Regions from separate parts of the Arthrobacter sp. CAN_A6 genome, predicted to be linked through region 2. Evidence: riboswitches for the same ligand, from Rfam matches in the RefSeq annotation. Region 2 holds a riboswitch; the other holds the start of a gene.

Region 1 (15,714 bases), on a different contig from region 2:
GCTGCGCGAACGCTAGGAAACGGGCGCCAGAAGTTTGATCCAGAGGGTAACGACGCAAGCCTGGGTCGTCACTTACGCTAAGCCGATGAGGAAGTGGCTGGTGCTGGCATCGGCGGCGTTGGGTCTTGCCGGACTCGCGGCACTTCTGACGCGCCGAGGGCCTGATCTGCCGCCCGGCGCCGGGAAAACGATTGCGCGCATCCGCGCCGGCCCCGTCACGGGAGTCATCAACGGAAAATCGGGGTACGCACAGTCCGGCGGGGTCCGGATCTGGTACGAGTCCATCCCTCCTGTCGGTGCGGAGAAGGGTGTCGTATTGCTCAACTCCTCACTCGGTGTGGGCTCGTTGTTCTGGCCGCCGATGTTCCTACGCGCCCTGTCGGCGGCGGGATACCGCGTGGTCAGGTACGACCATCGGGGCACCGGCGCCTCGAGTTGGATGACGGGCTGGAGCCGAAAGCATCCTTACTCGCTGATCGACATGGCGAGCGATGCGATCGCCGTCCTCGACGACCTTCGCATCGCTCGCACTCACGTGCTGGGGTTCTCCCTCGGTGGTTTCGTCGCTCAAGAGGTCGCGCTTGCCTACCCCGAGCGTGTCCAGTCCCTCACCCTCATGTCGACATCTGCGGACCCAACCGACACCTCCATGCCCGGACCTCAGGCCTGGCCGCTGATCCAGTCCGCGATAGCGGGCTTTCCACTGCTGCGCTACCGCCTGCTCGGCGGAGAAACCAATCTCGTGAAGGAGCTCCTCGCCGGGCTGGTCGCGCAAGGCGGAGACGAACCTGTCGATGTGGAGGAATGGACGAGGATCGTTCTATACGACCTGCGCGAACGAAACGGACTCAACCTCCGTGCACTGCTGCAGCACCACGTTGCCGTCGCGGTGACCCGCTCCCGATACCCGCTACTGGGCACGATCACAGCACCCACCCTCGTGATTCACGGGAACGCGGATGCGTTCTTGCGGATCGAGCACGGTCACCGACTCGCTGCCGCCATACCTTCCGCCTCGGGCCTGTGGCTGGAAGACGCCGGTCACCCGTTCCCATACCCCGACATGCCCTTCGTGATCTCGGCGATCACGAGCCACCTCGCCACCACCAATCCCTATCTCTCCAGACCGGCGGGACGGTCGGGTTCAGGTCACCACGACAACAAGTGATAGTTGAGTACTGAAGTCGATCGAGGGCACCGCGGTCGACGAGGCCCTCGAACAGTGTTGGACCTGAGCCCGAATCGGGGGGTGCGCTCGACCTCAGTGCGCTCGACCTCAGTGCGCAAGTGGCGGCCTCGCGGGTGCACTTCGCAGCAACACGACCGCAAGGGCGGTGTTCCGAAATGCACGCACGGGCGCCCGGGAGCGATGAGCGCCGTTGCGCGCCATCGATATAGTCGCAGCGGGCGCGCGACTCCAACACGGAACAACGGCACGGGCGATCGCTCGCCTCGTGATCGATCGTACCGACCTCGAGGCTCTGGCAAGGTGAAGAACATCGGTGCATTGCCTGACAGGGCACTCTCGAACGATGGACGCTGGGTTGTCCGTGGACGTCTACGGACAACCTCTCAACGGTCGGTTCAGGCGGCGAGTCGTCCTTTGAAGGAGAATGAAGATTGCGTGGAACAGGCATGGATTTCACAACAAAGAGGCTGGCGGGCACATGCGATATGAGGCAATATGTTCGGCCCAGAAGTGGAAGACCGAAGCACGCGAGTTCGGTCGTATCGGCATGAAGGTCATCGGCCGTCTCGAAGACGCGGCCGATTCGACAGCTTTCGAGGTATGCGCACGCGCCGGATACGCCGCTAACGGAATGCTGCACTTTGTCATTGGCATCATCGCCATTAGCGTGGCAGCCGGCGCCCGGGGCGACATTGAACGATCAGGAGCATTAGAAGCCCTTGCCGACCTACCTGGTGGTTACCTCCTTTTATGGGCCAGCTTCCTAGGATCGGCGGCTCTCGCATTTTTTCAGCTGGGCGAAGCCGCTTTCCGGTGGAAGCACCGGGACAAGAAGGAAAGGCTTACGAAGCGGACAAAGGCCGCTTTCAAGGCGGGTGGGTATGCCGCCATTTCCGTGTCGTTCGGTGTCTATGCCCTCGGCGGCGAAACCGATAGCAGCGCCGAAGCCCGGGAGTTTTCCGCGGCCCTATTATCAGCGCCCTTAGGTGCAGCACTGTTGGTTGCTGTAGGAGCAGGGATCATCGCCATAGGGTGCTATTACCTTTTCAAGGGCGCCACCAAGCGGTACTTCAAAGACCTTGAGAAACAAGCCTCAGGGACTCGCGGCACAGTGATTCATGTTCTGGGTTCGGTTGGCTATCTGGCCAAGGGCCTGGCTTTGGCGGTCGTGGGCTCAATAATCATCGTGGCCGCAGTAACGTCCTCCCCCGAAGAGTCCACCGGCCTGGACGGGGCATTGAAGTCTTTGCAAGAACAGTCCCTTGGCACGGTCGCCCTCTCCATCATCGCGATAGGGCTCATGTGCTATGGGCTTTACAGCATTGCCCGTGCACCACTGGACCGCATGTAGCATCACGCTTGCCACCTTGGTGCATACAACCAGCCCCACGACCGACGGCTAAACCGACGAAAACGGCACCCCGAGCCGAACCGCCAAAAACCCCGATCCGGGAAGCGGATCACCACTCGGACAATGTCTTGAGTCATCGGCTTGTGACTCCCTTCCCGCCCGGGGTCCACGTTCCTATACTGACGTCATGGCAACGTCATTGTTGTTCGGCGTGATAGCTTCCAGCGCCCTCATCATCGGTGCTTTCATCGGTTCACGCTTTGAACTGCCCAAGCGCGTGCTGGCAGTCCTTTTGGCCTTTGCCGCAGGATCGCTTATCACCGCCTTGACGTTCGAGCTCTTCGAGGACGCCTTCGAGCAAGGTGGTATCTGGCGCGCAGCGATCGGTCTTCTCGCAGGCGCCGTGGTCTTCACGGCACTGAGCGCACTGCTTGACCGCTGGGCCCAACCCAGTTCCCAGCCGATTCCTGCGGATGAGTACGAGGGCAGTCCCAAACTCGACACCGATTCCGCCGCTACGGAGCGCTCCCCCACCAAGGCCTCCACCCGCGGTGCCGCGGGCATGGCCCTGCTGGCCGCGGTCACCCTCGACGGCGTACCCGAAAACATTGCCCTGGGCGTCGCACTTGGCGGCGGAACGGGCGGACTAGCCCTGCTGGCCGCGATCTTTGTTTCCAACCTGCCCGAAGCACTCGTCGGAGCATCCTCGATGCGCAGCCAAGGCAAGTCTCGTGGCACCATACTCGGTCTCTGGGGAGCATGCGCTGTACTACTCGTAATCGCCGTCGTGATTGGCGCCGGGCCACTCTCAGGCGCTGACCCGGAAACCATCTCACTACCATTGGCTTTTGCTGCCGGAGCCGTCATCGCCTCACTAGCTGACACTCTCATGCCCGAAGCCTACGAGCACGGCGGGCCAGCCGTAGCCCTCAGCACCGCCGCCGGATTCGTCCTCTCTTTCGTTCTATCCCTCATGTGACACACCCACGGCATTAGAACAAAAAACACACCTTCATAAGATTGAATCCGGGGTCCGCACACTCACGGAACCGCACGCCGGACCGCTGCTCGCGCCTGAGGAGAATTCGACCCTATCCGTCACGGAGGACACCCCCGCCGGTTCAGGTCAGGCGCTCCGAGATGTGCACCGCAACGTCATCCCCGATGTCCTTACCAATCTTCTTCCGCAGCTTGCCGCTGATCGAAAGCATGTGACCACCCATCCCGGTCGGCATCAGGGCAACGGCCAGCGGCTCGCCATCAACGCTCACGGTCACCTTCACCGCCTTGCCCGTGCCGAACAGCTCCTTCGAATCGGGAATTTCGACGCACGACCACACGTCACCCCTGACCTCCACTCCTATCGGGGCGGTGAACCGTAAATCCATGGGACCCAAAATCGTGCTCATCACGATCGCCTTCCTTGTCCAAGCCGGTTACCGATCAGGGTGCCTCACGAGTCACCGGACTGTCCATCAGGCTTGAAGGTCGTCGGGTGGGCGATCGGCTTATCGGTCCTTTGACCCGTAGGACACCCACCAGCCCCTGAGCAGTGGCGCTGCTCGATCCGGTCGGGCACTCTTTCTACCTGGCCTCCGTCCGCCCTGACTGATCGCAGTCCGCAAGGGATCGGTTGTCGGCACGAAGTGTCGCGCTTGATCAGGATGAGATGGTCGGCTGCCGAGCAACCTTAGCAACCAAGGTTGCCTACTGGCTCATAGCAATGTAGGTTGCTCGCATGGAAGCGGTAGAGCTGACTCAAGCAGCCACGAACCCGGATGATCCACAGGCTGGATTGCGGGCCATTGTTTCCCTACGTGCTCTCACTGATGTGTTGGAGCTCCGTCAGGTAGAAGCGGCCCTGCGTGCAGGACTGACATGGCTGGAGATCGCGGATGCGCTCGGCGTGAGCCGTCAGGCCGTGCATAAAAAGTACATCAGGCGCATCGACCCGCAGATCCCTGTACCGAGGAGGAAGTAGTGACGTCACTGTCGGCAAGGGCAGCCACGATGCAGAAGCTGTCCTTGGTTGCTATGGAAGAGGCATCGCGTCGAGGTCAACGCGACGCCGATCTGGAACATCTCTTCATGGCATTGGTCATCAATGACCAGGTTGCCGGTCGAGCCCTCCGCTCGGTTGGTATCTCGCTAGACCAGACACGAAATGCCGTAGAGGCGCTGCACGCGACCCAGCTGGAAAGCATCGGCATCGCGGCCGACGAGCCCTGCTCGCAACGGATCGTGTTCCACGAAACAGGCGGATACGAATGGACGCCTCGCGCTTTGGAAATCCTCAAGCACGCCGGCGGAAAGAACGCGGGAAACTCCTCCTCCGTGCTGCGTGAACTATTGGAAGAACCCAGCGGTCTCATCAGGGCTCTGCTCGGTCGTCTGGACACTTCTGCTACCGAGATACTCACTGCCCTCACTACCGAAGAACGTCACCGGACTCCCTCCAGCGATCAGCCGACCCAGTCCCGCGAGGAAATAGTGGGTCGTGCGGAAGTCTTCGTTCCAGCGCCCATCGAGGCAGTCTGGGAACTCCTGGCGGATCCCTCCCGCATGCCCGTGTGGAATGCCGGTATTGGATCCGTCGACCTTCCTGACCTCGGGGAGAACCCCCGCCCGTTCCCTCAGGAAAGCGATAGCTGGACCGTCCACCCGCACACCCGACATACGAACGGAAAGCCGATACGGATCAGGAACCAATACCGTCGGCGACGGATGGAGCTTCTCCTCGCGGACCGGCCACATCACATCAGCTGGCGCACCACCTACCCCGACCTCGAGCGAGGCAACACCAACACGCTGGTGATCGACCTCGCCGATACGCCCGGCGGAACACAGGTGCGCCTGACGTCATCGTGGAACCGACGCACAGGGTGGCGACGGATCGTCGGCTTGCCGCTGCACCCCGTTCGACATTTCCTGCTCTGGCTGACTGCCTTCCAGCTCGGTGCGGGTATCAGCCGTAGCTTCCGCTGACAAGACCACACACGCGAACCGACCGAACCCGAAACTGGTGATGGCCTCCGATGAATCGGCGCCTCCTGCGGAACTGGCTCGTGCGGCGGTTCCTTATTCCGACGTCCAGTTCTCGGGTTGTCAGCGGGCTGCGGTTTCCTGTCAGGACGCTTGCTGCGGTGTCGGGGTCGACATAGCGTCGACCGCCCGGTGCCTCCCCGCCGGCTTCGACGGTTCCGACCTCGCCAGTTTCGACGGCCACCAGATGTTCGGTCCGATGTCGTAGGCAAGCGCCGGAATCAGCAGGGACCGCACAAGGACCGTATCCAGCAGCACGCCGAACGCCACGATGAAAGCGATCTGCGCGAGGAACAGGATGGGAATGATGCCGAGCGCCGCGAATGTCGCGGCAAGCACCACGCCCGCTGAGGTGATGACCCCGCCGGTCACGCCCAGCCCTCGGAGAATTCCGGGCCGGGTGCCGATCCGCAATGACTCCTCACGCACCCTCGTCATGAGGAAGATGTTGTAGTCGACCCCGAGCGCCACCAGGAACACGAACCCGAACAGCGGCACCGAAGCGTCCGCGCCTTCGAATCCGAGCAGGTTGTTGAACACCAGCGCCGACACCCCCAGCGCTGTCCCATAGGACAGAACCACGCTCAGGATCAACAGCACGGGCGCGACGACGGCGCGCAGCAGGAGCATCAGCACCACCAGGACGACGGCCAGCACGATCGGGATGATTCTGCCGAGGTCCGCGAGCGCGGTGTCGTTGGTGTCCACCGCGATAGCGGTAACGCCGCCCACGAGGGCGTCGGGACTGGCGTCGTCGAGGGTGGTCCGGAGGCTGCGCACCACGTTCTCGGCCTGATCCGAATCCGCCTGGTATTCAAGGGTCCCGCTGATGAGGACGCGGCCCTGCTCGACGACGGCGGCCCCTGCCGGATCCGTGGTCAGTGTGGCCTCCGAAATTCCGGGCTCGGCGCCGACAATGCTGAGGACCGCCTCCCGGTCCGCTTCCGGAGCGACGACGGCGATAGGGCTGCCGGCGCCGGCATCGAAGTGCCGGGCAAGCGCGTCCTGGCCGTCCACGGCGTTCGACGGCGCGAGGATCAGGGCCGACTGCGGCACGCCACTGGCCTGCAGCTGGGTGAGTCCGAGTGCTCCCGCGGCGAGCACCAGCACTGACGCGATCCAGAGAACCCTCGGCCGACGCGAGATCAGTACGGCAATCCGCTTCCACACCCCGCGCAGCTGCTCCGTTCCCGGAGCGGCGGCAACGGCCGCCGTAGTCGGGACGGGTTCCTCAACGGACGTGGGCCGCACTGGGTGAACCTTGGGCCGCAGCGGCCAGAAGGCGGAACGACCGAAGAGCAGGAGCAAGGCGGGGAGGAGTGTCAACGCGGCGGCGACCGAGAACACGATGCCGATCGCGGCGATGGGGCCGAGGCTCCGGTTGGAATTGAGGTCCGAGAACAGCAGGCAGAGCAGTCCGAGAATCACCGTGGCTCCGGAGGCCACGATGGGCTCCACCGATCCTCGGTAGGCCACCCTCATGGCCTCCCATTTCGACTCGTGCTCGCCCAAAGCCTCCCGGAAGCGTGCCACCAGCAACAGCGCATAGTCCGTTGCGGCTCCGATCACCAGGATGGAAAGGATGCCCTGGCTCTGGCCGCTCAGCTGGATCCAGTCCCATGACGCGAAGGCGAAAACCAGCAGGATGGAGGTGGCCAGCGCGAAGACCGAGGTCAGGAGAACGAGGAAGGGCAGGATCACCGATCGGTAGACGGCCAGGAGGATCAGGAAGACCGCTCCCAGCGCCACTCCCAGCAGGATGCCGTCGATCCCGCCGAAGGCACTGACGAGGTCGGCGGTGAAGCCGGCAGGGCCGGTCACATACCCGACGGCGCCGTCGGGCAGCTCCTCGTTCAGCACCGAGCGGAGTTCAACGACAACCTCGCCGAGCTCGGCATCCGACGCGACGAAGGCGAGGTACTGGACCGCCCGGAGGTCCTCGGAGGGAATGGGACCGACAACGGCAGGGGCGCCATCGGCTGGAGGCTCAATGCCCTCGACATTCCCGAGGGCACGGGCCACCTCTTCATAGGCGGGCAGCTCCTGGAGGGCGATCTCCCCCTCGGATTCAGCGACGATCACCGCCGGAACGGCGTCGGAGTTCCGAAACTGCTCCTGCAGCTCCCCCGCTTCGGTGGATTCCGCGCTTGCCGGCAGGAATGACGCCTGGTCGTTGCTGGAGACGGTATCGAGCTTGCCGAAGGTCGGCCCACCGAACCCGGCACCGAGGAGCCAGATCAGGACGACGACGACCGGGAGCAGTACACGCAACCACTTGGCTTTCACGATACCCATGCCTTCCGGAAAAATTATCTCTGTGAATGACTATATCTATCATGGAGATAATTGGGGAAGGGCCTAAAGTGGTTCTGAATCGAGGTGCACTCCATGTCCAGTACGAACCGAGCCAGGCTGATCGACCTGATGCGCCAGTTCACTTCCGAGACCGAACGGTACATCGAGGCGGCGAGCGCCAAGGACGCGCTGTACCGAACCGACCTCAACGCCCTCGGAATCATGATGGGCGCCGCCCGCGCCGGCGCCACTGTCACGCCGGGCATGCTGCGTGAGGAACTGAACCTGAGTTCCCCCGCCACCACCGCCCTGGTGGACCGGCTCGACACCGCGGGCCACGTCACCCGCACCCGCAGCGCTGTCGACCGGCGTCAGGTGCACCTCGAACTGACCGAGAAAGCGCGCGTAACCGGCGGCAAGCTGTTCGCCCCGCTGGCACAACACATCAATACGGCGCTCGATGAATTCGACGACGCCGAGCTCGCCCTTCTTGAGCGGATGATGCAGCGCATCACCGACGCCACGATCGCCGCCAAAGGGGACGCCGGGAAAGACGGCTCCGGAACAAGTGCTCCGGGAAAAGATGGCACCGGAATATGACGCGAAAGCGGGAGAAGGCCTTCCGCCGGGGTTAATCTCGATCATGAGCGAAGACGTCTATTCCCACGGCCACCACCCGAGTGTGACGACCATGCACGCGACCCGCACGGTGGAGGACTCGGCCGCGTACCTCGTGCCGCACCTCGCCTCCGGGATGGATGTGCTTGATGTCGGTTGTGGTCCGGGCAGCATTACGGCGGGTTTCGCGGACCTCGTAGCACCGGGAACAGTGACCGGCATCGACCGCTCGGCCGACGTCGTGGCACAGGCCTCCGCCGCGCACACCTCCGTCCGGAATGCCGTCTTCACCGAGGGCAACATCTACGACCTCGATTTCCCCGACGAGACGTTCGACGTCGTTCATGCCCACCAGGTGCTCCAGCACCTCACCGATCCCGTGGCGGCACTGCGGGAGATGCGCCGGGTAGTCCGGCCCGGTGGCGTGGTGGCAGTACGGGACGCCGATTTCCACGCCATGACCTGGTTCCCCGCCTCCCCTGCGCTCACCGAGTGGATGGAGCTGTACCAGCGGATTGCGAGGGGCAACAATGCCGAGCCCGACGGCGGCCGACACCTACTCTCCTGGGCCCAGGAAGCCGGCTTCACCGAGACGGAAGTTTCGACGTCGAGTTGGATCTACGCCACGGCTGAACGCCGGCGGTTCCACGCGGAGTCCTGGGCCGAGCGGGTGCTGCACTCAGGTTTCGCCGAGCAGGCCCTCGAGCGCGGCCTGGCCGAGAGGAAGGACCTGGCACGGCTGGCCGAGGGCTGGCGGACCTGGGGAAGGGCTCCCGACGGGGTCTTCCTCATCCCCAGCATCGAGGTGCTGGCGCGGGCCTGAACCCGGTCGACAACCGGCTTCGGGATCACGCACTCCAGAATTTGCCTCGGACGGGCTGCCCCTGCGGCACCTGAAGATCCGGATCAGCGACCAGCCGGGAAACGAACCGCTGCGCACTGCTTACTATGAAAGGGTGAATCCCTCGGTTTGGCTTGCGCTACTCGGCGCGGGCGCACTCATCAGTTTCAGCCCGGGTGCCGGTGCGGTCAACACCATGAGCAACGCCCTGACCGTCGGATTTCGGCGGTCGATCTGGGGCATCCTCGGCCAGCAGGCCGCCCTCCTGGTGCACATCGGAGTGGCAGCAGCCGGCGTCGGGCTCCTGGTCTCGAATTCGCCGGTGGCATTCAACGTGATCCGATATGCCGGAGCGGCCTACCTCGTATACCTCGGGGTCCGGAAGTTCCTGCAGAAGCCGGCGTTGGACGAGGAGATCCTTGCGGAGCGGCGTACCGAGGGATCGCTGTCGCTGTTCCGTCGGGGCATGTGGGTCAACCTCCTGAACCCCAAGGCGATCGTCTTCTTCCTCGCACTGATTCCCCAGTTCATCCGCACGGACCAGCCGCTCGCCGAGCAGTACGCGGTGCTCGCGGCCACCGTCATCACCATCGACCTGCTGGTGATGTGGTTCTTCTATGCCGCGACGGCCCGGTCCTTCAGCCGCTTCACGCAGCACTCCCGCGGACAGACGATCATGAACCGGACTTTCGGCTCGTTGTTCGTCGGCGTGGGCACCCTGCTTGCGCTGGCCTGACCCCGTCATGATCCCTTCCCGAAATGCACCGCTCATCGTCGCGATCGACGGCCGTTCCGGCGCGGGCAAGACCACCCTCGCCGGTGAACTGGCCGCACTGCTGCGCGAACACCACACCGTGAGCATGTTCCACCTCGAAGACATCTACCCGGGGTGGGACGGCCTGCGCGACGGCATCGACCGCTACGTCCGGCAGGTGCTGACGCCGCTGGCATCGGGAGAAGATGCGTCCTGGCAGGCTTGGGACTGGGACAACGGGCGCGACGGCGAGCTCAGGCATACGCCGCCCGCTGACATCGTGCTCGTCGAGGGTGTTGGAGCGGCCGCCCGCGAGGCGCGCGGCCTGCTCGACGCCGTCCTTTGGGTGGAGGCTCCCGGAGCGCTCCGCCGGAGCAGCGCCCTGGCACGCGACGGCGGAACCTACGAGCCGTTCTGGGAGCGGTGGGCCGAGCAGGAAACCTCCTGGCTCGACGCCGATCGCCCCGACTCCTCCGCCGACGTCGTCATCCAGGGGCACCAGGGGCAGGCCACCCCGCACCGCGTACGCCTGGCCCTCACCAGCCTGCCCCAGTGCGAACGGCTGATGTCCGTCGAGCGCGCCGCGCGCCGCGGACTGAACCTGCGCGTGGAGCGGATCGACGCCGTGCCGGATCCCGCGGCGCTGTTCGCAGCCCTCTACCCGAACTCGAAGTCGGCGGTATGGCTGGACAGTTCGGATGCCGGTGCCACGCCGGCATCCGAACGCAGCCGTTTCTCCATCCTGGCTGACGACGCCGGACGGTTCGGCCAGCGCGCGCAGCACTCGGACGGCGTCACCGAGGTGAGTGCCGGCGCGGTGACAACGCGCATCCGCGAGCCCTTCTTCCGCTGGCTCGACGACGCCTGGGGACGCCGCGTGGTCCGACGCCCCGACGGCTACGAGTGCGGTTTCGCGCTCGGTTGGCTCGGTTACCTGGGCTACGAACTGAAGCGCGAAACGGGCGGAGGCTCGCTTTCCTCCTCGCCCCTTCCCGATGCCGCTCTGATCTTCGCCGGTCGCGCCGTCGTTCTCGACCACCGGGAAAACGCGGTGTTCCTCCTCAGCCTGAACGACGGCGCGCCCGACCCCGGGTGCGTGGACTGGCACGCCGCGGTACGGAAGGCTGTTCTCGTCACCGGGCAGCAGGTCCCCGAATCGACCGAACGGGCCTTCGCCGAACCGCCGGTCTTCGAGGTGAGGGACTCCCGCGCCGGGTACCTCGACAAGATCCGACAGGCACAGGAACAGATCACCGACGGCAACACCTATGAGGTGTGCCTCACCACCTCTCTCGTGTCAGTCGTGGAGCGCCCGGTCGACCCGTTCGCCACCTACCTGCGCCTGCGCCGTGCGAGCCCGGCACCGTTCGGGCATCTCATCCGCTGGCCCGGCTTCGCCGTCGCGAGTACCTCGCCCGAGCGCTTCCTGAGGATCGACTCCGACGGCGGCCTCCGGGCCGAACCCATCAAGGGCACCAGGGGCCGTTCGCCGGATCCGGCGACCGATGCGGGGCTTCGCCGGGACCTCGCAGCCTCGCTCAAGGACCGCGCGGAGAACATCATGATCGTCGACCTGCTCCGCAACGACCTCTCGCACCACGCCGTCCCGGGGTCGGTCACCGTGAGCCGCCTCTGCGACATCGAAACCTATGCCACCGTGCACCAGCTGGTCAGCACCATCGAGGCAAAGCTGAAGCCCGGAACCTCCCGCGCCGAGGTGATCGCCTCGGCTTTCCCTGCGGGGTCCATGACGGGTGCACCCAAAATCAGCACCATGGCCATCCTCGAACATCTCGAGGGCCGGGCCCGTGGAATCTATTCGGGCGCGGCCGGCTACCTTTCCCTGACCGGCGCCGCTGACCTCGCCGTCGTCATCCGCACCCTGGTGATCGAACACACCGACGACGGCGCGCGCCTCAGCCTCGGAGTCGGCGGCGCCATCACCGCTGATTCGGTGCCTTCCGAAGAGTGGGAGGAAGTGCGGACGAAAGCACTCGGAGTGCTCTCCGGCCTCGGTGCGGTGTTCCCCGACGATGCCTGATGTTCCCCGAAGTTTCTCGAGGTAGCTTCGTTGACCACGTTGGATAAGCTGGCCCCATGACTGTTCTGGTGTTCCTCGACTCAGCGCATGGTGACGGCCGCATAGTCGATCCGTCGAAGCCGCAGCTCATGGCCAACGACCTCGGAGCCACGCGTGGTGACGGCATCTTCGAGTCGCTGCTGGCCGTGGACGGCGTGCCCCGCAAGGAGCGGGCCCACCTCGAACGGCTGGCGTCCTCGGCTGCCGCCCTCGACCTCGCCATCCCGGTGGCTGATGCCTGGAGCCGCGCCATCCGCACCGCCCTGGACGAGTTCACCGCCACCCGACCAGCGGGGTCCGAAGCAGTGGTCAAGCTCGTCGCGACCCGCGGCACGGAAGGCGCAGCCGAACCCACCGCCTGGGTCCAGGTGTCACCCGTACCCGCCGGCATCCGGCAGCAGCAGCAGGCCGGAGTGGAAGTCCTGCTCCTCGAACGTGGCTACGACAGCACGGTTGCTCAGCGCGCGCCGTGGCTCCTGATGGGCGCCAAGACGCTCTCCTATGCCGTCAACATGGCCGCGGTCCGCTACGCGAAGTCCCGCGGCGCCGACGACGTCATCTTCACGTCGTCGGACGGAAAGGTCCTCGAGGGTCCGACGTCCACTGTCCTCCTCGCGCGCCGTCAGGGCGCGGCCAAGACCCTGCTGACGCCGCAGCTCGAAAGCGGCATCCTTCCCGGGACCTCCCAGGGAGCACTGTTCAAGGCTGCGCACGGGAGCGGCTGGGATCTGGGCTACGGGCCGCTGGAACCGCATCACCTGCTCGAGGCGGACGCGGTGTGGCTGATTTCGAGCGTGCGCCTGCTGACGCCGGTCACCGCCATCGATGGCACGCCCATCGCCACCTCGGAGGAGCTGACCCGCGAGCTGTCGGAGCTCGTGGACCGGTTCACATAGCACACAGTCCGTCTTCCGAGAAGCTTCCTTACGCAGTGTTGCCCGTTCATTTTGTCCTGCGCCGCGCCATCATATAACGTTGTTACACAATCAAGAGTTCCAGCCACGGGCCCTGGCCGGCTGGACAGCAACCCTCTCCCGTAGTGGGGTGCTCCAGGTGAAGATTCGGCCGCCGGGCCAAGTCCCCCGGTAGGCAAGTACGGCGGAATGCCGGTCAGCCCGAAAGGCAATGGCCGCCGAACGCCCGCACAGCCTGGAGCAGCGAGCGTGTCACCCGAGTAAGCAGCAGAGCCGAGCATCGTCCGCCGTCATCCGGCACCCCCTGAAACATCCCGTCCCTGATTCCGCACGCCCGTAACCCGGGCCGCGTCCATCGAAGGAAGCCATGAACCTGTCCCGAAAAGTCCTTGCAGCCCTCACCGTCCCCCTGCTCGCCCTGACCGTCTCGTGCGGCTCGAACAGCAGTGATTCCACCGACTCCGGCCCTACCACCGATGCCCTGGCCGGCAGCGACCAGCAGTCGCTCGACCAGTACACCACCGAGGAAACCACACCGCTGGACCAGATCGACACCTCGAAGTTGGGGCTGGTCACCGAGGGCACCCTCCGCGTGGGCACCCTTTCCGATGCGCCTCCCAACATCTTCATCGAGAACGGTGTCTTCACCGGCTACGACAACGAGCTGCTCCGCGCCATCGGCGACGAACTCGGCCTCGAAGTCGAGTTCGCCTCGACCGATTTCTCCGCCCTTCTGGCACAGGTGCAGAACAAGCAGTTCGACGTCGGCTCCTCCTCGATCTCCACCACCGCGTCACGCCGCGAAGGCGTCGGCTTCACCAACGGCTACGACTTCGGCTACATGGCTGTCGTTGCCAAGAGCGACTCCGACATCACGGGCTTCGACTCGCTGTCGGAGAGTACCCGCATCGGCGTCGTCCAGGGCACGGTGCAGGACGACTACGTGACGAACACCCTGGGCCTGGAGCCCGTCCGCTTCGCCGACTACAACACTGTCTACGCGAACGTGACGAACGGCCAGGTCGATGCCTGGGTGGCCCCGTCGCAGCAGGCCACGGGCCAGGTCAAGGAGGGTGACGGCACCACCATCGCCGAAACCATCATCAACACGGAGAACTTCACCGCCTATGCAGTCAACAGCGAGAACCAGCCGCTGATCGATGCCCTGAATTCCGGCCTCGACGCCGTGATCGAGGACGGCACCTGGGCCGAACTCACCCAGGAGTGGTACCCGGAACGCGAAATGCCGACCGACTGGAAGCCCGGCAGCAAAGCCGTAGAAGCCAAGTAGGCCCTGCATGAACGCCTTCGAACAGCTCCTGCAGACCTTCTTCGACTGGGAGGCAATGGGTTCCGTCCTTCCGGAACTCCTCACCGTCGGCCTGCCGAACACCCTGATCCTGGCGATCAGTTCCGGCGTGATCGGGACGGTGCTCGGGATGATCCTCGCGGTGATGGGCATTTCGCGGAACCGGGCGCTTCGCTGGGCCGCACGCGTGTACACGGACATCTTCCGGGGAGTTCCTGCCGTCGTCATCATCCTGCTCATCGGGATCGGGCTGAGTCCGCTCTTCCGGCAACTGACCGGCAGCACGAGCCCGTTCCCGATGGGCATCCTGGCGTTGTCGCTCATGGCCGCCGCCTACATCGGGGAGATCTTCCGCTCCGGCATCCAGAGCGTCGAGAAGGGCCAGCTCGAGGCGTCCCGCGCACTGGGCTTCAGCTACCGCTCCTCGATGCAACTGGTGGTCATCCCCCAGGGCGTCCGTCGCGTCCTGCCCGCCCTGGTGAACCAGTTCATCGCCCTGATCAAGGAATCCTCCCTGATCTACTTCCTCGGACTGCTGGCCAGTGAGCGCGAGTTGTTCCGCATCGGCAACGACGCGGCAAGCAACACGGGCAACCTCTCACCGCTCATCGCGGCGGCAGCGCTGTACCTGTGCCTCACCGTTCCGCTGACGCACCTGGTCAACTACATCGACAACCGTCTGCGGATGGGTAAGCGGGAGAAGCCCGAACCCGATGATATTGCCGCACGGATCGGCGAAGGAGCAAGAACATGAGCACTCTTGAATCAGGCACCCTGACCGGGCGCAACCTCCACCTCTCCTTCGGTTCCAACCATGTGCTCCGCGGTATCGACCTGCACGTGGAGCGCGGCACCACGGCCTCGGTGATCGGTCCGTCCGGCTCGGGCAAGTCGACCCTGCTGCGGGTCCTGAACCGGCTCATCGAACCGGACCAGGGCGACATCCTGCTCGACGGGCGCTCGGTCCTCAAGGACAATCCGGATGAACTGCGCCGCCGCATCGGCATGGTGTTCCAGCAGTTCAACCTGTTCCCGCACAAGACCGTCGTGGACAACGTCTCACTGGCACTGCGGAAGCTCCGCGGCATGTCCGCGGACGAGGCGCGCGAGAAGGCACTCGCCCAACTCGACCAGGTGGGGCTGAAGCACAAGGCGGAGGTTCGCCCTGCCAACCTGTCCGGCGGCCAGCAGCAGCGTGTCGCCATCGCCAGGGCCCTTGCCATGGACCCCGAGGTCATGTTCTTCGACGAGGCGACCTCGGCGCTGGACCCGGAACTCGTCAAGGGCGTCCTTGCGCTCATGGCCGACCTCGCGACGGCCG
Region 2 (15,714 bases):
CGGCACTGCTGACGCACTGTCGGCACGCGGAGCCGGTTCCCTCCTTCCGGGTGCCTGCCAGGACCTGTCCCGTTCCTGGTTCGGTTCCGCACTCCCTTCGCCCAACACCACGCGACTGTTCGACCGGAATCTCGCCCACCTTGCCGTATACCCCCAGGGGTATTACGATGGATACCAGCGGATACCCCCAGGGGTATTCGAAGTAGTCCCCCACGGGCGTCAGATCCACAAATCGATGAAAGAGAGCACCAAATGCTGCTAGAGCGCATCTACGACGAAGACCTCGCCCAGGCCAGTTACCTGATCGGCTGCCAGTCCACGGGCGAAGCCGTCGTGGTCGATGGACGCCGCGACATTGCCGTCTACCGGGACCTGGCGGCGAAGAACAACCTGAGAATCACCGCTGCCACCGAGACACATATCCACGCCGATTACCTCTCCGGCACCCGCGAACTGGCGGCCGCCACCGGGGCTGCGATCTACGTGTCCGGTGAGGGCGGACCGGAATGGCAGTACGGATTCGACGGGACACGCCTGCATGATGGGGACACCATCACCCTGGGCAACATCACCCTGCAAGCCCTCCACACCCCTGGGCACACGCCGGAGCACCTGTCCTTCCTCGTCACCGACGGCGCATTCAGCAACCAGGCCGGCTACCTGCTTTCCGGCGACTTCGTGTTCTCCGGGGACCTGGGCCGCCCGGACCTTCTCGATGAGGCCGCAGGAGGCGTCGACACCCGTTTCGAGGGCGCCAAGCAACTGTTTCGGAGCCTGCAGAAAAAGTTCCTGACCCTGCCCGACCACGTCCAGGTCCACCCCGCCCACGGTGCCGGCAGCGCCTGCGGCAAAGCACTCGGCGCTATCCCGTCCTCGACCGTCGGCTACGAGCGGCTCTACTCCTGGTGGGGCCCATACCTCGCCGCCAACGATGAGCAGGGCTTCATCGACGAGCTCCTCGACGGGCAACCCGACGCCCACTCCTACTTCGGCCGGATGAAGCACGAGAACCGGGAAGGCCCCGCCGTGCTGGGAGAACGCGCCCCCCTGATCGAACTCGACCAGGACGAGGTCGCCACCGGTCTCGCCGCGGACACGGTGACGTTCATCGACACCCGTTCCGCGAAGGACGTGCACCAGGGCACGGTGGAGAGGTCCCTGAACATCCCCGCCGGCGCTGCGATTGCCACGTACGGCGCATGGGTGGTGAACCCCGAGACGGACACGAACCCCCTGGTCCTGCTCGCCACCGGCCAGGACCAGGCGCAGGACATCCGGGACCACCTCATCCGCGTCGGCATCGACAATGTTGCCGGGTACGTCACCAGCATCGACGGACTACCCGCCACCAAACCCGCCCTGATCCAGCCCGCCGACCTCCACGGATTCGACGCGGCCGTGATTCTGGACGTCCGCAACCGCACCGAACACACTGCGGGGCACATCCCCGGAGCGCACCAGCTCAACGGCGGACGCGTTCTGTGGCACCTCGACGAACTCCCCATCGACGGGACCATCGTCACCTACTGCCAAAGCGGACTCCGCAACTCCGTCGTGGCCAGCGCCCTGCGCCGGGCCGGTTACGACGTCGTCGAACTCGATGGCAGCTACGCCGCCTGGAACTCCTGGCAGCAGGCCCGGAGAACCGCTCCCACCAACTGACCATCGACCCCGCTCGTTGGCTGGGGTGGGCACCTGGCGGGCTTCCTGGCTGAATCGCACGTGGCCTTCCGTACCCGGGTAAGCGCCAACACTACCCAGCCACCGACGCGGCCCGGTTGCTACTCCTAAAACCTGACGCCCGTCAACGGATCACCCGGGCTGAGACGGACGGTTTGAGTGGCTCTCCGGTAGCTTCACCGCAACACCGATCAGCAGGAGCACTCAGGTTGGATGCGCCTGGACGCCGATTCGGTGAGGCGGGCAGCGGCTCCCGTGCACGACGCGGGATGCAGGATGACGTGGTATTTGTGAAACTTTCCGCGGGTGGCCGCATAGGTGTGGCTGGGGCGGCGGTGGTCGGGGTGGCTTTCGGTATGGCCCGGTACGCCTACGGACCCTCGGCGAAAGCTGACTGTAAAACACAACAGCCCTTCTCGTCGTCGCCGCACACACCGTGTCGGTTGCCACTGAACCAGCAATGTGCTGTCCGTCGGCTGACGGCCGAGTCAGGATTCCCCTTCCCTGCCATAAGTCTTCTCTCCTCAGTGCGTTGTGCCGGTCGTCCATCTGATGCGGCAGTCATCTTGGGAGGCTGGCACCAGGCGTTGACGAATCCGATAAAATCAGGACCACTACCCCGCATCCCCGCCTCAGAAGGAGCTTGTCATCGCCTCCCGGAACCGCCTCAACGAACGACTGCGCACCACTTTGGACCTGCTGGCGCGCCACCAGGCATCGGGAACGGCCGTAGCCCCCAGCGAGCTGATGGCCCAGGTGGTGGCGAAGGTTCCGTTCGACACTACTGAGGCCGAGCTCCTCTCCAGCGGTGTACCTCGCGGCTACAAGCAGCTGACGACGGCGACGTCGAAGCTCGTCAAGGCCGGCTGGCTCGTCAAGGTTCGTAACGGCTGGACCGCAACCGAGGAGGGCGTCCGCGCTCTCGCTGCCTTTCCCGACGCAGAGGCATTCAGTGACGCCATGGCCAGCGGCAAGCCGGTGCCCGAGCCCAAGCCCGTAGAAGGGCAGGGTCCCAAGTCAGCGGCAGGGCAGGTCCAGGAAGAACTTCCAGTGCATGTGCAGCAGGTACCGGAGCAGGTGCAGGAGGACCCATCGCCAGCGTCCGCACACGTGTTCGACTCCGGCGACCAGGACGAGGACCCGGCTCAGCCCGCGCTGGTCGAGGAGGACCTCGTCGTGCCGGAAGCGCCCGCGTCCGACGTCGTCGCCCCAGCAGAGCAGGCACCAGTAGACGGTGGGCAAGCACCCAACGACGCGTGGCAGGACCAGCCGCAGTCCGTCGCACTCGCCGGGGACTTCAACCCGCTCTTCGGCGAGGCCGGACACTGGACCACGAACCTTCATGGACTGCAGCTCGACTACGACGCCGTGGAGAACATCTGGAAGCAGACCCTCCAGCTGCCCGCCGGCACCTACCAGTACAAGATCGTAGTCAACGGTTCCTGGGACGAGAACTACGGTGCCTACGGGGTTCGCGACGGCGCAAACCACGAGCTGCGCCTACTCTCCGACACCGCAGTGACGTTCCGCTTCGACTACGCCACGAAGGACATCGAGACCAGCTAGCACCTTCCGCCGAACGAGGCCGTCGGCTAGCCAAGGTCACAAATCGATTGCGCTCCCCGGTGAACCCGGGAAGGCTTTCCCCATGACCACCCATCGGAAGCGTGGCCTACCCGGGCTCGCGGCGATCTGCACCGTGGCGCTCACCGCGACGGCCTGCACCGCAGCGGAAGGGGACACCCAGCAGACCTCGTCCCACAGCTATAACAGCCGTCCGGACCTGGCCCCTCCCGTCGTCGAGCTCGAACAGGGTGAGGCTTGGGAGCCGGGTTACGTGACCTCGGAGGAACTCATCTTCCTCACGCCCGGTTTCCCGGACCAACCACCGACAACGGGCGGGCTGGTGCTGGACGCAGCGGGAGAACCTGTCTGGATCAATCCCGCCGACCCGGACGACTCGCAGGACGACCAGTTCGAGCTCCGGGTCCAGGAGTACCAGGGTGAACCCGTGCTCACCCTGTATGAGGGAAGCAGCGGCGGCGGCAAGGGAGACGGTACCTTCACTATCCTGAACCGGTCCTACGAGGAAATTGCCAGCGTCACTACCGGAGGCGAGCTGGCCCCCGGTAACGCCGACTTCCACGACTCGACCATCACGCCCCGGGGGACCATGCTGATCAGCGCCTATCACCCCGCTGAGGCGGACCTCTCGGAACTCGGCGGCCCGGCGGCCGGCTGGGTCGAGGAAGCCGTGATCCAGGAGATCGACATCGCCACAGGCGACGTCCTCTTCGAGTGGAGCTCGCTCGACCACATCCCGGTCTCGGACACCCTCCAGGCCTTCGGCGCAGCGCGGGACGCCGGGGCGCTGCGCACCCAGGACTTCGAGGCACCACAGGACGACGACGAGGCGGTGGGTACCGAGGAAAGTCCCTTCGACTACCTCCACGTCAATTCGATAGCGGAGGACGACGACGGCATCCTGGTTTCCGCGCGTCATACAAGTGCCATCTACCGGATCGATCGCGCCACGGGTGAGTTGGACTGGACCTTGGGCGGGACGGCCAACGACTTCGAGCTGGGAGACGGTGCCGAGTTCTCCTGGCAGCACGACGCCCGGCGCTCACCCGACGGCACCCTGACCCTCTTCGACAACGCCTCAAATGAAAATTTCGGGGACAACTCCCGCGGCTTGCGGCTCCAGCTCGACGAGGAGGCGATGACCGCCGCTGTGGTCACCGAATACCTTCCGCCGGAGGACCGCACTGCCGGAAGCATGGCCAACACCAACGAACTCCCCAACGGCAATATCCTGATCAGCTGGGGCGCCCAGCCGTTCTACTCCGAATTCACTGCGGACGGCACGCTCATCTATGACGTTTCACTCGGCGGGGACGGCAGCTACCGCGCTTACAAATCAGCGTGGCAGGGCCAGCCGGCCACACCGCCGGATGTGGTGGTCCAGGAGAACGACGGCGCCAGCACCGCCTACGTCTCGTGGAACGGAGCCACCGGGGTGGCGCAATGGCGGCTCCTGACAGGTGCCGACGAAGCGACCGCCACCGAAGGCGCAACCGTGGCTCGGGAATCCTTCGAAACCGAGATTCCCCTCCCCGAGGACGCAGCCTACGTGGCCGTCCAGGCGCTCGATGCCAGCGGGAACGAGCTGGGTACCGGCGTCGCCGACTGACTCCGCCGGAACGGATTCGAAAAAGTCCTCCTGTGACGCGGACCATTGGCCAACGCTGCCCGAGTCGGTTTGAATGAAGCCATAACCATCCCGAGCGGCCGAGAGACCTGGATCGACGACGCCGCAGCAACCCTCTTCGGATAACAACGAAGAACGGTGCTACTGCCAGGACCGATGGAGAAGCCAAAAGCTTCGTTGGTCTTTACCCGCCGTGCTGTCGCACGCCCGGGGAAGCTCCGCGTTGCCCTGTGCGCCCCTCCGTCGGGCGATGAGTACAGGAGCCCAACGTGCAGCACACCACCCCAGCCAGTCGAGCTGGACGTAAAAAGATCGCCCTCACCGCCGTCGCAGGCCTTCTGCTGTCCGGCTGCGGAGGTGCCGCGAATGCCGGGGAGGACACTCCATTCGTCTTCGCCACCGGCAAGGACATCTCCTGCCTCGACCCCCACGTCAACGGCGATATGCCCCAGGCCTCCATCGCCGCCAACTACCTCGACTCCCTGGTGTCGCAGGACAAGGACGGCACCATCCACCCGTGGCTCGCCTCGGACTGGGCGGTCTCGGCGGACGGCCTCACCTACACGTTCACCGTCCGCACCGACGTCACCTTCACGGACGGCACCCCACTGACGGCGGAGGCGGTCAAGGCGAACCTCGACCACATGGTGGATCCGGATACCCAGTCCGGCACCGCGGGAGGCTACCTCAAGCCGTATGCCGGAACCGAGGTGGTGGCCGCGGATACCGCCGTCGTGACCCTGAATCGTCCCTATGCCGCATTCCTCGAGGTGCTTGCGCAGCCCTTCCTCGGCATCCAGTCCCCCGAGGCGCTCAAGCGTCCGCAGGCGGAGAACTGCAACGCTCCGGTGGGGACGGGCCCGTTCAAGATCGTCGACTACGTTCCGCAGTCGAAGGCCACCCTGGTCCGCAACGAGGACTACAACTCCGCTCCGCCGTTCGCCGAACATCAGGGGCCGGCGTACCTCGAGACCATCGAGTGGCGCATCGTCCCCGAGGACTCGACGCGCTACGGCCTGCTCCGTGCCGGCCAGGTGGACGCCCTGGACCTCATGCCGAGCGTCCACTTCGACGAGGCCGAGTCCGACCCCAACGTCGAGCTCATCCTGCAGGACCGCCCCGGCAACCCCACCAACCTGATCCTCAACACCACGCGCCCACCCTTCGACGACCTCGACGTCCGCAAGGCCTTCCTGCGGAGCGCCTATGTGGATGCCGGCATCAACAGCGTCTATTTCGGCACCGTCACGAAGGCCGGCGGTCCGCTGAGCTCCACCACCACCTTCTACTCGCCCGACTTCGAGGACGTCTACGCCCCCGATCCGGACGAGGCGAACCAGCTGCTCGACGACGCCGGCTGGACCGGGCGCGACGACGACGGCTACCGCACGAAGGACGGCGAGCGCCTCACCGTCCACTTCCCCTATACACCGAACTCCTGGCCGACGGCACACCAGGCACTGGTCACCCAGATCCAGGCGACCGCCAAGCAGGTGGGCTTCGAGGTCCTCATCGAGAACGGTGACGCCGCGACGGTCAGCGAACAGGGCAACAACTTCGAGTACGACCTCCGTGCCGACTACTGGAACACCAACACCGCCGACGTGCTCCGGATCGTCTTCTCCTCGGAATACACCGAGTCGGCCGGCTTCGTGGCCAACGGCTCGGGCTTCCGCAACCCGGAACTCGACGGCATCCTCAACGAGGCCCTCGCCACCGATGACGCGGAAACCCGCGAGGACCTCTACTACCAGGCCCAGCAGATCGTCAGCGACAACGCCCTGCAGCTCCCCCTCTACAACCAAGCCAGCCAGGTGGCACTCCGCAGCGACCGCTTCGGGAATTTCGCCCTCGAGCCGAGCCTGTCCCTCCCCTACCTCTACGACGTGACGGCGGTTGACCAGCCATGAGCACCCTCGATTCCAAGCACCTCGATCCATTGAGTGCGGCGCCCCGCACGACGGCGACGGCCGGTGCGGCCGGCAAGGTCATCGCCCAGCGGGCGGCGGGCAGCATCTTCGTCCTCTGGGCCGCGGTCACGCTGACGTTCTTTGTCCTCCGGCTGACCCCGGGCGATCCGATCACGGCGATCCTCGGCGGTGCCGGTTCCTCTCCGTCGCCCGAGACCGTGGCGGCGGTGAAGGCCGAGTACGGCCTCGACCAGCCCGTCCTCGTCCAGTACCTCGCCTACCTCGGCGGCCTCTTCACCGGGAACTTCGGCACGTCCTACATCTTCAAGGTGCCGGTCCTGGAAATCCTCGGCCCGCAGATCCTCCCCACCTTCCAGCTGGCCGGCCTCGCGCTGGTCTTCGCGTGGATCATCGCGCTGGCCTTCACCCTGCTGACCGTCGGGCGGGGACGCGTTCTCGATTCCGTGGGACGAGGCGTCGAGGTTTTCTTCGCCTCGCTCCCCCAGTTCTGGGTGGGCATCATGCTCGCGGTGGTGTTCGCCGTCGTCCTCGGCTGGTTCCCCGTGGCGGGCAATGACGGCTTCCGCTCGCTCGTGCTGCCCGCGCTGTCCCTCGCGATTCCGCTCGCCGGGTTCATCGCGCAGGTCACCCGCGCGTCCTTCGAGGACGCGCTGGCGCAGCCGTTCATCCTCAGTGCCCGGGCCCGCGGCCTGAGCGACACCGCCGTCCGCATCACCCACGCCCTGCGGCACGCGATCCTGCCGGGCATCACGCTCTCGGCCTGGGCCGTGGGCTCACTCATCAGCTCGGCGGTGGTTGCGGAGATCATCTTCGCCCGCCCAGGCCTCGGCCGTTCCCTCGTGGACGCCATTCTCAACCGCGACCTCCCCATCACCCTCGCGGTGGTGTTTCTCATCGCCGCGGTCTACATCCTCGTGAACCTCGCCGTGGACCTCCTCTACCGCGTGGTGGATCCCCGCACCAACCCGAAGGGAAGTGCAGCACGAGCCTGGCACTCGAACCAACGACGACGGCGGGTCCCGGCTCCCCGGCTCCCGCACCTTCCGCCCCGCGCACTCCCTCGCGGGCGGCTCGCTTCCTGCACGGCACGCCGATCGGGGTCTGGATCGCGGGCGCACTGCTCACGTTCCTGGTGCTGGCCGCCGTCGTGCCGTCGCTGTTCCTGCAGCAGGACCCGTACGTCATCGACCCGGCCAGCGCGTTCCAGGCACCCAATGCCGCGCACTTCTTCGGCACCGACCAGAACGGGCGCGACGTCTTCTCGCGGGTCATCGCCGGAACCGGCCAGTCGCTGCTGCTCGGACTGTCCGCCACGGCCATCGGGCTGATCCTCGGCGGTGCGCTCGGCATCACCGCCGGCGTGTCCGGCAAATGGCTCGACTCCGCGATCTGCCGCTTCGTCGAGGTGCTCTTCGCGTTCCCCGGCCTGCTGCTCGCGCTGATCGTGATCGCGGTATCCGGAACCGGCGTCGTGACGGCAGCCATCGCCGTCGGCGTCGGTACCGCGCCCGGCTACGCGCGGATGCTGCGTACCCAGACGCTGCAGGTCATCGCCGCTCCGTACGTCGAGACCGCGCTGTCGCTGGGGCGTTCGCGCTCGCACATCCTCCTCCACACCATCGTGCCCAACGTGGTGCGGCCGCTGTTCGTCCTCGTCACGCTCGGCGTCGGGCAGGCCATCGTCTGGGCGTCGTCGCTGAGCTTCCTCGGCCTCGGTGCACAGCCGCCGGCCGCCGAATGGGGCGCCACGCTCGCCGACGGCCGCAACTACCTCCAGGTCGCCTGGTGGATCGCGGCGTTCCCCGGCATCTTCATCACCCTCGCCGCGCTGACCACCACCGTGGTGGGCCACCACCTGCAGCGCCGACTCGAAGCAGAGGTCTGACCATGACTGCACCACTTCTCTCCATCGACAACCTCAACGTCTCCTTCACGACGCCGCGGGGGCCGGTCGACGTCGTCCGCGACGTGTCGCTGGCCCTGGCACCGGGCAAGGCCCTCGCCCTCGTGGGTGAATCCGGATCCGGCAAGACCGTGACCGCGCGGACCCTCGTCGGGCTCAACGCCCCGAATGCGCGGGTGTCCGCGGACCGGCTCGAGGTGCTGGGGCACGATGCGTCACGGCTCTCTGAGCGGCAGTGGCGGCGTTTGCGCGGCAAGGACATCGGGTACGTGCTGCAGGATGCGCTCGTCTCCCTCGATCCGCTGCGCACCGTTGGTCAGGAGATCGACGAGGCACTGCGGGCGCACGGCGTCCGGGGGCGGGATGAGCGGCAGTCCCGCATCTTCGCAGCCCTGCGCGACGCCGGCATTCCGGACCCCGAGGTCCGTGCCCGCCAGCGCTCCGGCGAGCTGTCCGGTGGGCTGCGGCAGCGTGCGCTGATTGCGCAGGCCACGGTGCTGAATCCCCGGCTCGTGATCGCCGACGAGCCGACCACCGCGCTCGACGCCACGGTGCAGGCCCAGATCCTCGAACTGCTTGCGGGCCTGAAGGAGCAGGGGCGCGGGCTGATCTTCATCTCGCATGACCTCGCCGTCGTCAGCCACCTCGCCGACGAGATCGCCGTGATGCAGAACGGGCGCATCGTCGAGTCGGGGCGGGCCTCCGAGGTACTGGGCAATCCGCGGCACGAGTACACGCGGCAACTCATCGACGCCGTGCCGTCGGCGGCGGGCAAGGGGACGCGGCTGTCGTCGGTGCCGCGGGTGTCGGTTGCCGCTCGGCCTTCTCGGCCGTCGACGTTCTCGTCCGATGCTCCAGCGCTTGAGGCACGCGGACTGGTGAAGAGCTATCCGGGGCCGGGCGGGACGCGGCGCACCGTTGTCGACGACGTCTCCTTTACCCTGCCGGCGGGGCGGACGCTGGGCATCGTCGGTGAATCGGGCTCAGGCAAGTCGACGACGGCGCGCATTGCGCTGGGGCTGACCGAGCCCGACGCCGGCACGGTGACGCTGGGCGGGCTGCCGTGGGTGGGCGCTTTCTCAGGGTTTGCCCACGGGGGCGGCTCGGCTGCTGCAGCTGCAGGGGCGGCGGGCGTTGCCGGTGACGGTTCTCGGGCAGGTTCTGATTCTCCTGCAGGGGTGACTGGCTCAGGGAATTCCGGCTTCGAGACCGGAGCAGCTGGTTTTCCGCCCGGCCAGGTGCGCAGAGGCCGTCATTCGGCTGCGCATGTCGTTAGTGGGGGTTCCGCCGACTCCGGTGTCCCCCTCGGCATCGTTACCTCCGTCGTTACCGAAGCGCAGCGGCGGCAGCACCGGCCCGACATCCAGCTGGTGAACCAGGATCCGCTGAGCTCGTTCGATCCGCGCTTCAGCGTGGGACGCGTCATCACCGACGCGCTCGATGCCGGCGCGGTGGGTACCGCGGACGAGCGGAATGATCGGGCGGCGTCGCTCCTCGAACAGGTGGGCCTACCGCTCGATCTCATCAGCCGTCGCCCGCTGACCCTCTCGGGTGGTCAGCGGCAGCGGGTCGCGATTGCGCGGGCGCTCGCCCTGCAGCCGCGGGTCCTGCTGCTCGACGAACCGGTCTCGGCGCTCGACGTCTCCATCCAGGCGCAAGTGCTGGACCTCCTCGCCGACCTGCAGGAACAACTGGGCCTCAGCTACCTCTTCATCAGCCACGACCTCGGCGTGATCCACCACGTGAGCGACGACGTCCTCGTGATGAAGGACGGCCGCGTGGTGGAGTCGGGTACGGCGTCATCGTTGTTCTCCAACCCGGCGACCGACTACACGCGGGCGCTGCTCGCGGCCGTTCCCGAAATGCCGGCAAGGGTCCTACCCTCATCACCAGCACAAGGAGCAGTATCGTGACCACCACCTCCCTCGATTCCCGAACCCTCCCCGCCTACGCGTCCTATGCCTCACTCGCGGCTCATTTCCGGCCGCTGTTCAAGCAAATTGCTGCTGGTTCCGCGGAGCGCGAGACAGACCGGACGCTGCTGCACGAACAGGTCCGGCTGCTTGCCGATGCCGGCTTCGGCGCACTGCGCGTGCCGCGGCAATACGGCGGTGCGGGCGTTTCGGCGCCGCACTTCTTCCGGCTGCTGATCGAGCTGGCCGCGGCGGAATCGAACCTTGCGCAGGCGCTGCGTTCGCACATCGCGTTCGTGGAGGACCGGCTGTATGCCGACGACGGCGAATGGCTGAGCCGTGTGGCCGCCGGCGCACTGCTCGGCAACGCGTGGACGGAGACCGGACCGGTCGCCGTCGGCGGGGTGAGTACGACGATCGAGCGCGACGGCGATGCGTACCGCGTGAACGGCACGAAGTACTACACGACAGGAAGCCTGTATGCGGACTGGATCCAGACGGGTACGCGGACGCCCGACGGAGTCGACGTCATTGCGCTGGTGCGACGCGATGCACCGGGCGTCGAGATCATCGACGACTGGGACGGCTTCGGCCAGCGGCTGACTGCGAGCGGTACGACGGTGTTCACCGACGTGCGGGTGCCGCTGACGGATGTCCTGGTCGAAACGGAACACGCGCCCTACAACACGGGCGTGTACCAGCTGATCCATGTGGCGACGCTTGCCGGAATCGCGAAGGCGGCAGTGCGCGACGTCGCCGCCGAAGTGCGCGGGCGGACGCGGACGTTCAGTCACGGGAGCCAGGTGCGGCCGAGTGAGGACATCCAGATCCAACAGATCGTCGGCGAGGTGTCGGCCCTCGCGTTCACTGCCGAGGCTGCGGCGCTCCAGGTGGCTGAGCAGTTGCAGGAGGCGTTCGAGGCGCATGAAGATTTAATTAATTGTGCTGCCGATGGCGCTGACGGCACTGCCCGGGTAGCTGGAGACGTGGAAGCCGGGCACGCCGCGGGCAGGGCCGCGCTCGATGCCATCGGTGGCCTCGACCCTGACCACGCTGGCGCCAGGACTTCCGCAGACCGGGCCGCGCTCGACGTCGAATTCGGCTCCTCCCAGGCGCAGATTGTGGTCACTGAACTGGTTCAGCGCGCGTGCACCACCATCTTCGATGCGTTGGGGGCGTCCTCAACGCGGCGCGGGCTGCAGTTGGACCGGCATTGGCGGAACGCGAGGGTGATCTCCTCGCACAATCCGGTGGTGTACAAGTCGCGGGTCGTCGGAGACTGGGAAATCAATGGGACCGTGCCGGACTTCGTGTGGCGTGCGGGGACGGCCAAGCCTTCCGAATAGGGGTCATGGGCGGGTGCGGACGGCTGCACCTGCCCATGAACGATGCCGCCAGAGCCCCAATTAGCGGAGAGTAACTTCTGACATCAGCCGAGGATCATTACATCAGGTGCTGTGGCACCTTCCTCCTGTGGAGGAATAGTGCTACCACTTCCCCTCCACAAGGGCATGACTTCCTCAGGAATAGTACGTACATTCGATAGAATTAGGCATGGCCATCGCACCCCTCGAGTACCCCGGAGAGAGTGGAACTCCGCTCGAATCCGTGCGGTCCGACCTCCTTTATTTCGGGCAGGGAATGGCGGAGACATACCTGACACTCAGCAGGCGTGAAGTGGTACAGACGCTCGTGAAGATCGAGGAAATCGCCAAGCTGGTGGACTATCTGCAGGTGGTGGCCGCTCGTGCCGTCCAGGACCAGGACATCGCCATTACCGGAGAGCGGCAGGCAACCGGTTCCCTCCTCGCACGGGCAGAGCAAAGTATTTCCGTGGAAGTTCCCGGTGGTGGCGTCACAAGGACCACAGCAGGTGGCTCGAGGGGCGCTTCTGGTAACGCCGGGCAGCAGGACAAGTCCTCCACGCTTCCGGAATTCACGAACTGTGCCGACTACCTGCGGGCCAGGCTCGGCATCAGCCGCAGCGAGGCAAACCGCCGCTTGAGGCTCGCGGATAACATCTTGCCCACCCTTGCCGGGTGTGGTGCCACAACCGCCGCCCCGCTGGCTGCGTTGGGCTCGGCGGTTGCTGCCGGCTTTGTCAGCGGACGCGCCGCCTCCATCATCTGTGACGCGGTGCACCGGGTTCAGTCCTTCGCAACGCCACTGCAGCTCGACTCTATGGAACACCACCTCACCCGGCAGGCAGTGGAATCGGATGAAGACGTCCTTCGGGTGCTCGCTCGTCGTTGGGAGGGCGTACTGGATCAGGATGGGCAGGAACCCACGGAGAAGGTGCTGAAAGCGCGGCAAGGAATCTTCCTCAGGGGCAGGCGTCACGGTTTGCATTTCATGGAAATCGGCGCCACTGACGAGCAGTTCGAGCACCTGGTCACGGTCATGAACACCGCGACAAACCCGCGGGGAAAGACTGTCCACACCGCGAACCACGCGGCATCAGGTGATTCACACGATGCAGTCGATGGGTTGGGCAGCACCTCCGAGGCAGATCCGGACCGCCCCACTCGGCCGCAGAGCCTCCTCGATGGATTGGTTGCGGCCTGCCGGATTGCCCTGTCGACAGGCGGCCTTCCCGCAGCAGGCGGCCATCGGCCTCAGGTGATGGTGACCATCAGCTATCAGGACCTCGTGGGTGAGATGGAACGCGCGGGTCACGCCGTCTTCGGGCAGCAGATCAGCGCCCGCAGCATTCGGAGGTTGGCCTGTGATGCCGGCCTGATTCCGCTGGTCCTCGGCGGGAAGGGCCAAATCCTCGACATTGGAAGATCACAGCGGCTCTTCCCGCCGCACATGCGACGCGGACTTGTTGCGAGGGACAAGGGCTGCGGATTTCCGGACTGCGCAATCCCGGCAACTTGGTGCGAAGCCCACCACATTGTTCCCTGGGCCAGGGGCGGAACGACGAATATCAGTGACGGCGTCCTTCTGTGCTCACGCCATCATCACGTCATCCACGAGGGAAACTGGATGGTTGAATCAAGGCACGGCATTCCGTGGTTCAAACCACCAAAGTACCTCGACCCCGGCCAGGCTCCTCGAAGGAACAGGTTCTGGCAAGTGGCGACAGCAGTCCACGAGCAGCTCCTGTACAACGATGAGTGAGGTTTGCAACCGGGTGCGTCCCTACGTTCCAACTGCTTCAAAGCTCCTCTGAAAGCTCGAAGGGTCCGGAGTGGGTTCGCGCTGTCATCGTCACGAGCTCACCCACGTCATCGGACTCGACCATATCCACGTTTCCACCCAACTCATGGCGGCGAACGGTGGCGCAACACGCTTGGGCGAAGGCGACGCCGATCGGGCAGGACTCGCGGCTCTCGGTGCTGGCCCCTGCGGTCCGCAGCTTTGATCCGCTGACGGAACCGTTAACGGAACCGCTAACGGCCACTGTTCAACGTACGGCGGCAGCGCCCCAGCGTCAGTACCTGCAATTCACCAACCTCCGCGACCGTCGATGAAAGTCACTACCGAAAGTTCCTGAAATGCGAGAGAGCGCTCTCTTGACGTTGTGACCCACCGCACATACAGTTGTTCCACAACCCAGAGAGCGCTCTCTCAACCCCTCCCCTGCATCTCCAGCCAACCCACAAAGGAGTGACCGTGCCATCCTCGCGACTCAGAAGAATCACCGCCCTCGCAGGCGTAGCATCTCTCGCAATCGTTACCTCGGGCTGTGGAGGCGGTGGGAGCGATGAGCCGGCCAGCGCGGACAACCCCATCGAACTTTCCGTCACTACCTTCGGAACATTCGGATATGACGACCTCTACGGCGAGTACGAAGAGCAGAACCCCGGCGTGACCATCAAGGCCACCAACATCGACCGCGGCTCCAACGCACGCACCGACGCGTTCACCAAGCTGGCTGCAGGGTCCGGCCTCAGTGACGTCACGGCCATCGAGGAAGGCTGGCTCGGCTCGATCATGGAGGTTTCGGACCAGTTCGTGGACCTCAACGAGTACGGTGCCGGTGACATCAAGGACAACTGGGTTCCGTGGAAGTTCGAACAGGGCACCGACCCTGAGGGCAGGGTCATCGGCTACGGAACGGACATCGGACCGCAGGGCCTCTGCTACAACGGCAAGCTGTTCGAGGAGGCAGGCCTCCCCAGCGACCGCGAGGAAGTCGCCGCTCTGTTCGGCGGCGATGACGCCACCTGGGAGACCTACTTCGACCTTGGCCGCGAGTACAACGAGATCACCGGCAAGGCCTGGTACGACCAGTCCGGATTCGTCTGGAACTCCATGGTCAATCAGCTCGACGAGGGTTATTACACCGCTGACGGTGAACTGAACGTGGACGGCAACGAGGAACTGCGTAGCCAGTTCGACCTCCTTGCCGCGGGAACGCTCGACGGTCTGTCCTCCAACCAGACACAGTTCGACTGGGGCAACGGCCAGGCATTCGTTGATGGATCCTTCGCCACCTTCGTCTGCCCGGGCTGGATGCTCGGCACCATCAAGGGCCAGCTCGAATCCGCAGGCGGCGGTACCGACAGTGGTTGGGACTTCGCCGATGTCTTCCCCGGTGGTGCATCCAACTGGGGCGGCGCCTTCCTGTCTGTCCCCGAAACTTCCGAGCACCCGGCTGAGGCTGCGAAGCTCGCAGCCTGGTTGACCGCTCCCGAACAGCAGGTCAAGCAGTCCGCAGCGGCAAACAACTTCCCCAGCACCATCGAAGCGCAGGAGAAGCTCGTTGCCGATGCAACCCCGAACGAGCTGTTCAATGATGCCCCGACCGGCGTCATCCTGGCTTCCCGCGCCGAGGGTGTCATCGCGCAGTTCAAGGGACCGCAGGATGCGGTGATCCAGGAGAACGTCTTCCTGCCACCACTGAAGCGCCTCGATGCAGGAACCGCAACGGCTGATGAAGCCTGGGATGAAGCGATCACGCTCCTCAACGACCTCGTCGTCAACAACTAGCAGCACCGGCCACGGGGTCTCCGGGATCCACCGGAGACCCCCTCATGGAGTGCGAGACGATCATGACCACCACCCTGAACCGCCCCACCGCCGCGGCACCCGCGGCCACGAAAACCAAACCGACTTTCAGGCAGCGCC

The links. A riboswitch is a leader RNA that binds a small molecule or an ion and turns the genes downstream of it on or off. The one in region 2 is predicted to bind S-adenosylmethionine.
Region 1: another riboswitch for S-adenosylmethionine. It lies ahead of IWX75_RS02350 (ABC transporter substrate-binding protein); the one in region 2 lies ahead of IWX75_RS06910 (ABC transporter substrate-binding protein).

What each region holds. Positions count from the first base shown of each region.
Region 1 covers NZ_JADOUV010000001.1:463,447-479,160, reverse strand. The annotation lists gene IWX75_RS02410 (alpha/beta fold hydrolase) at 86-1,168, shown strand; gene IWX75_RS02405 (DUF1206 domain-containing protein) at 1,614-2,540, shown strand; gene IWX75_RS02400 (ZIP family metal transporter) at 2,728-3,519, shown strand; gene IWX75_RS02395 (DUF1905 domain-containing protein) at 3,662-3,949, opposite strand; gene IWX75_RS02390 (hypothetical protein) at 4,279-4,521, shown strand; gene IWX75_RS02385 (SRPBCC family protein) at 4,521-5,525, shown strand; gene IWX75_RS02380 (MMPL family transporter) at 5,667-7,868, opposite strand; gene IWX75_RS02375 (MarR family winged helix-turn-helix transcriptional regulator) at 7,971-8,477, shown strand; gene IWX75_RS02370 (methyltransferase domain-containing protein) at 8,521-9,318, shown strand; gene IWX75_RS02365 (LysE family transporter) at 9,452-10,072, shown strand; gene IWX75_RS02360 (chorismate-binding protein) at 10,080-12,131, shown strand; gene IWX75_RS02355 (aminodeoxychorismate lyase) at 12,188-13,066, shown strand; SAM riboswitch class IV at 13,155-13,272, shown strand; gene IWX75_RS02350 (ABC transporter substrate-binding protein) at 13,452-14,375, shown strand; gene IWX75_RS02345 (amino acid ABC transporter permease) at 14,383-15,147, shown strand; gene IWX75_RS02340 (amino acid ABC transporter ATP-binding protein) at 15,144-15,714, shown strand, end outside.
Region 2 covers NZ_JADOUV010000003.1:135,181-150,894, reverse strand. The annotation lists gene IWX75_RS06925 (MBL fold metallo-hydrolase) at 253-1,662, shown strand; gene IWX75_RS06920 (pullulanase X25 domain-containing protein) at 2,371-3,246, shown strand; gene IWX75_RS06915 (arylsulfotransferase family protein) at 3,329-4,873, shown strand; SAM riboswitch class I at 4,956-5,054, shown strand; gene IWX75_RS06910 (ABC transporter substrate-binding protein) at 5,161-6,801, shown strand; partial or broken gene IWX75_RS06905 (ABC transporter permease) at 6,798-7,724, shown strand; gene IWX75_RS06900 (ABC transporter permease) at 7,970-8,707, shown strand; gene IWX75_RS06895 (dipeptide ABC transporter ATP-binding protein) at 8,710-10,638, shown strand; gene IWX75_RS06890 (acyl-CoA dehydrogenase family protein) at 10,635-11,984, shown strand; gene IWX75_RS06885 (HNH endonuclease signature motif containing protein) at 12,193-13,761, shown strand; gene IWX75_RS06880 (ABC transporter substrate-binding protein) at 14,257-15,576, shown strand; gene IWX75_RS06875 (carbohydrate ABC transporter permease) at 15,639-15,714, shown strand, end outside.